Linked DNA regions of Cellulophaga sp. L1A9. The protein of the gene in region 1 interacts with the protein of each later gene in a pairwise test. Links are inferred from orthologs where the notes say so. Each region holds a gene or a part of one and is shown on either strand. Other genes may lie near its edges.

Region 1 (2,826 bases):
CAAAGTATTATGATAAGGCTTTAAAATCTAAGGCAACTACAATTTTAATAAATAAAAAAGTAGACTGTCCCGAAGGAAAAGCTTTGTTGATTTCAGAGGATCCTTTTAGGGACTTCAATAAACTTACCGCTTTTTTTAAACCATTTAAGAAAACCTCTCATAGTATTTCTTCCACCGCTAAAATAGGGAAAGACACGGTTATTCAGCCAAATACATTTATTGGTAATGAAGTTGTTATTGGAGATAATTGTAGAATACACTCCAATGTGTCTATTTATGACCATTGTGTAATTGGTAATAATGTAACCATTCATGCGGGGACTGTTTTAGGATCAGATGCATTCTATTATAAAAATAGACCAGAAGGCTTTGATAAATTAGTATCTGGTGGGCGTGTTGTTATTGAAGATCATGTAGATATCGGAGCACTTTGCACTTTAGATAGGGGTGTTACAGGAGATACGAGAGTAAAGAAAGGAACTAAAATTGATAATCAGGTTCATGTTGGTCATGATACCGTTATTGGTGAAAAGTGTCTAATAGCATCGCAAACGGGTATTGCTGGTTGTGTAATTATTGAAGATGAAGTTACCCTTTGGGGGCAAGTTGGGGTGATAAGTGCGATCACTATTGGGAAAAAAGCAGTAGTTTTAGCGCAATCAGGAGTTTCAAAATCTCTTGAAGGAAATGCTGTTTATTTTGGGAGTCCTGCTGAAGAAGCACGTGAAAAAATGAAGCAAATGGCTTGGATTAAACAAATTCCGAACATAATAAAAAAATAGAAGCACAAATAAGCTAAGGAAATACTTTATAAATTGTTTTCAATGCCATATTTTTGCATAGCAATAAATTAATATAGATATAAAATGAGTGTTTTAGTCAATAAAGATTCCAAAATAATTGTACAAGGTTTTACAGGTAGTGAAGGTACCTTTCACGCAGGTCAAATGATTGATTACGGTACGAACATCGTTGGTGGTGTTACTCCAGGTAAAGGCGGGCAAGAACATTTAGGAAAGCCGGTTTTTAATACTGTTCATGAAGCTGTTGAAAAAGTTGGAGCAGACACGACTATTATATTTGTTCCGCCAGCTTTCGCTGCAGATGCAATTATGGAAGCTGCTAATGCAGGTATTAAAGTAATTATTACAATTACTGAAGGTATTCCTGTAGCTGATATGGTAAAAGCAGCAAACTATATTAAAGATATGGATTGTCGCTTAATTGGCCCTAACTGTCCAGGTGTTATTACTCCAGGTGAAGCTAAAGTTGGTATTATGCCAGGTTTTGTTTTCAAAAAAGGGAATGTTGGTATTGTTTCTAAATCAGGAACATTAACCTATGAAGCGGCTGATCAAGTAGTGCGTCAAGGTTTAGGTATTACAACGGCTATCGGTATTGGTGGTGATCCAATTATTGGAACAACAACAAAAGAAGCGGTGGAAATGTTAATCAATGATCCAGAAACAGAATGTGTGGTTATGATTGGTGAAATTGGAGGTCAATTAGAGCCAGATGCTGCAAGATGGTACAAAGCAAGTGGTAGTAAAAAACCAATTGTAGGCTTTATTGCAGGTGAAACTGCTCCTGCTGGTAGAACAATGGGTCATGCTGGTGCAATTGTTGGCGGTAGTGATGATACTGCTCAAGCTAAAAAACGCATCATGCGTGAGTGTGGTATTCACGTGGTGGAGTCTCCAGCTGAAATTGGATTGAAAGTTAAAGAAGTAATGGGATAATTGTCTAACAATTAATTCAAAGTATATAAGCTTAAAAAATCCCGTTTATTCTGAATAATTTTCAGTTTAAACGGGATTTTAGCTATCTATATATCAAACAAAAGGTATATTTGAATAACAACTGAACAAATCGAACAAAAATGAAGTTATTAGAAGGTAAAAACGTAATAATTACAGGTGCAAGTAGAGGTATTGGTACCGGTATTGCTCAAGTTTTTGCAGACCATGGAGCTAATGTGGCTTTTACATACAGTTCTAGTGAGGCGCCAGCTTTAGCATTAGAAAAAGAACTAACGGCTAAAGGTGTAAAAGCAAAAGCATATAAAAGTAATGCTGCTAGTTTTAGTGATTCAGAAGCATTGGTGGCTAAAGTTTTAGAAGATTTTGGCGGATCAATAGATGTTTTGATTAACAATGCTGGGATTACAAAAGATAACCTTCTAATGCGTATGTCTGAAGATGATTTTGATAAAGTAATTGAGATTAATCTAAAGTCGGTTTTTAATATGACTAAAGCGGTTCAACGCACCATGTTAAAACAACGTAAAGGTTCTATTATAAATATGAGTAGTGTGGTTGGTGTTAAGGGTAACGCAGGTCAAACCAACTACGCAGCATCAAAAGCGGGTATGATCGGCTTTACAAAATCTATAGCACTAGAATTAGGTTCTAGAAATATTCGTTGTAATGCTATTGCTCCAGGGTTTATTGAAACAGAAATGACAGATAAACTTGATGCAAAAGTTGTGCAAGGATGGAGAGATGGTATTCCTTTAAAAAGAGGCGGAAGTCCAGAAGATATTGCAAATGCTTGTTTGTTCTTTGCTTCAGATTTATCTGCATACGTAACTGGTCAAGTGTTAAATGTTGATGGAGGAATGCTAACTTAGTAGTAACTAAAACTATGCAAATTCAGACTATCCTTTTTTTAATTGCAGCAGCTTTTGTTGCTATAGGAATAGTCCTTTTTCAATATTATTACAAAAATAAAAAGAGAGGAAAACGAATTGTTTTGCTCTCTTTTTTACGTTTTACAGCATTGTTTTCTCTTTTTTTACTACTTATTAATCCAAAATTTGTAAAAACG
Region 2 (3,005 bases), 4.5 Mb from region 1 along the record:
TGTGAATACCATTGATATGCATTTGTGTAAGTTCTACAATACGTAATAAATGTGGAATTTGATGAATGCTAATTCCGAATTTAGAATCAATATGTCCTACTGAAATGTTGGCATTTCCTCCAGCCATTACATGCGGATTAATACGAATACATACCGGGACCTTAGGGAATTTACTTCCGAATTGTTCTAAAATAGATAGATTATCAATATTAATGCGTACGCCTAATTTTGCAGCTTCTTCAATTTCTTCTAAAGAAACGCCATTAGGTGTATAAATGATATTTTCAGGTTTAAAACCTGCTAAAAGTCCTAATTGTACTTCTTGAATAGAAACGGTATCTAACCCACTACCAAGGCTATTCATTAGTTTTAATATGCTGATATTTGATAAAGCCTTGGCGGCGTAATTTAATTTCAATTTTTTAACTCCACTGAAGGCATTTGTAAGCCTGTTGAACTGAGCTGTAATTTTTTCAGAATCATACACATAAACCGGATCTCCGTAGGTTTTTGCTATGTTCAATAAATCGTGATTCGTCATTGCAATATAATTTTAAAGCAAATCTATACTTCTTCTTCGTTCTGAACAAAATAAAACATCAAAAAACCAAAATACAACAAATTGTTTTATTTATAACATCTGCTTATCGGTTTGGGGGTGATGTAGTCCTTTTTAATAGAACCATTTGCATTCATCATGGTTTTTAGGACTTCCTGTGAGAAAATTGACACTATTTTTCAGCTAATAATAGGGTGAATATGATATTTTTTGTTGATTATTTAAAATTTAAGGAAATAGCTTTCTAATTTCATTAGGGTAATTAGCAATGGTTTGCTATTTTTGTCATCATTAAATAAAGACACGATTTACTTATGAATCTTCACGAATATCAAGGAAAAGAAATTTTAGCAAGTTTTGGGGTACGTATCCAAAGAGGAATTGTAGCTCATAATGCAAAAGAAGCTGTAGATGCTGCAAAGCAATTAACAGCAGAAACAGGAACTGGATGGCACGTTATAAAAGCACAAGTTCACGCTGGTGGCCGCGGAAAAGGTGGTGGTGTTAAATTGGCTAAAAACTTAAAAGAGGTTGAAGAAATTGCAGGACAAATTATTGGAATGAATTTGATTACGCCTCAAACTTCTGCTGAAGGTAAAAAAGTACATCAAGTATTAGTTGCTGAAGATGTTTATTACCCAGGCGCTAGTGAGACTAAAGAGTTTTATATGTCTGTAGTCCTTAACCGTGGTACAGGTAGAAATATGATTATGTATTCTACTGAAGGTGGTATGGATATCGAAGAAGTGGCAGAAAAAACACCTCATTTAATTTTTACAGAAGAAATTGATCCTGGAACGGGGTTATTGCCTTTTCAAGCACGTAAGATTGCCTTTAATTTAGGCTTGTCTGGTACCGCTTTTAAAGAAATGACAAAGTTCGTAGCATCTTTATATAAAGCATATGTTGAAAGTGATTCAAGTATGTTTGAAATCAATCCAGTTTTAAAAACTTCGGATGATAAAATTATGGCTGTAGATGCTAAAGTATCTATAGATGATAATGCTCTTTACAGAAGAAAGCAATATGCAGAAATGCGTGATCTTCGTGAAGAAAATGCAATTGAAGTTGAAGCAGGAGCTTTAGGTTTAAATTACGTAGATCTTGATGGTAACGTTGGGTGTATGGTTAACGGAGCTGGTTTAGCAATGGCAACAATGGATTTAATTAAGCAAGCAGGTGGTGAGCCAGCTAACTTTTTAGATGTTGGTGGTACTGCGGATGCTGCTCGTGTTGAGGCTGCTTTTAAGATTATCTTAAAAGATCCTGCAGTAAAAGCAATTTTGATTAACATTTTTGGTGGTATCGTTCGTTGTGATCGTGTTGCTCAAGGTGTGATTGATGCGTATAAGAACATGGGAACTATAAATGTTCCAATTATTGTTCGTTTGCAAGGAACAAATGCTGATTTAGCAAAAGAATTGATTGATAATTCTGGTTTAGATGTACAGTCTGCTGTACAATTCCAAGAAGCTGCAGATAAAGTTAAAGCTGTATTGGGTTAGTAGTGCTATAACTCAGAAAATATATTTTTAAAATGGGCAATGTTATCTTAACATTGCCCATTTTTTTTGTTTGCATACTATTGGAATATTCATTGAATTTAATTCATCCTTTTTAAGGAAACTATTGACAATAGTTTATACTTATCACTAGTTTCTTGAATTATGTTTATGTAAGAAAATTCAGTAATAAAAAGCTTGTCTTTTAAGCTATTGTTAATTGGTTTAAATGTACGTTAAGCCTTCTCTAATAGTTAGTTTTAAGTAGTGATAACTTCTAATTTTGAAATGAAATTAGAAATTGCTTAGTGAGGTTAAGGAAGTGTTAAAATGAAATTCGAGTGTAACATTATAGTTTCTGAAGCGTCTTTCTAATATCATCAATTAATCAATTATCAATCTTAAAACAAATTATCATGAAAAAATTAAGTCTAGTATTCGTAAGTGCGTTATTACTATTAACAGGATCAGTTTTAGCAAATGACAAAAAGAAATCAGAGGAGCCTAAAAATAATTTATCGACTCAAATTGCAACTTTGTTAAGTAATAGTTCTTTAATTGTTGAGGACGATTTAACCGCAAATGTTCTTTTTACCTTGAATGAGGATAGAGAAATTGTTGTATTATCTGTAACCACAAATAGTAAGGCAGTAGAGCAGTTTGTAAAAGCGAAATTAAATTATCAAAAAGTAAGTCTAGAAGATTACCGAGAAGGAAGAACCTACACTGTACCAGTAAGAATTACAGAGTAAGTAATTCATTTATGTTGATTACAAAAAAAATCCTGAGGCAACTCAGGATTTTTTTTTGTTTTTATAATTTCCGTGGATAACGTTTTTATCTACCTTTTTTTCTTGTTTTGCTTTGAAGTCAGGATCGTATCCTTTTTTTGCTTGTGGACCTTTTTTTATAGCAGCTAATTCAGCTTTTGGATTTTTAGGGTT

What was found. The genes of interacting proteins can lie anywhere in the genome.
Region 2: the proteins of sucD (region 1) and sucC interact in binary tests that used the Escherichia coli proteins (3 or more experiments, as listed by UniProt). The link is inferred for Cellulophaga sp. L1A9 from one-to-one orthologs.

Annotation. Positions count from the first base shown.
Region 1 is NZ_CP047027.1:4,919,986-4,922,811, reverse strand. Bases 21-2,802 are described here. They hold sucD (succinate--CoA ligase subunit alpha), read left to right. Parts: upstream 21-866; coding sequence 867-1,739; downstream 1,740-2,802. Other genes in these bases: GQR94_RS21700 (VWA domain-containing protein), read left to right, coding at 2,644-2,802; fabG (3-oxoacyl-[acyl-carrier-protein] reductase), read left to right, coding at 1,880-2,629; GQR94_RS21715 (UDP-3-O-(3-hydroxymyristoyl)glucosamine N-acyltransferase), read left to right, coding at 21-782. Outside these bases: more of GQR94_RS21715, read left to right, coding at 1-20; more of GQR94_RS21700, read left to right, coding at 2,803-2,826. UniProt on the Escherichia coli protein: Succinyl-CoA synthetase functions in the citric acid cycle (TCA), coupling the hydrolysis of succinyl-CoA to the synthesis of either ATP or GTP and thus represents the only step of substrate-level phosphorylation in the TCA.
Region 2 is NZ_CP047027.1:434,732-437,736, reverse strand. Bases 8-2,968 are described here. They hold sucC (ADP-forming succinate--CoA ligase subunit beta), read left to right. Parts: upstream 8-873; coding sequence 874-2,064; downstream 2,065-2,968. Other genes in these bases: GQR94_RS01715 (DUF1456 family protein), read right to left, coding at 2,856-2,968; GQR94_RS01720 (hypothetical protein), read left to right, coding at 2,478-2,813; lysA (diaminopimelate decarboxylase), read right to left, coding at 8-541. Also shown: more of lysA, read right to left, coding at 1-7; more of GQR94_RS01715, read right to left, coding at 2,969-3,005. UniProt on the Escherichia coli protein: Succinyl-CoA synthetase functions in the citric acid cycle (TCA), coupling the hydrolysis of succinyl-CoA to the synthesis of either ATP or GTP and thus represents the only step of substrate-level phosphorylation in the TCA.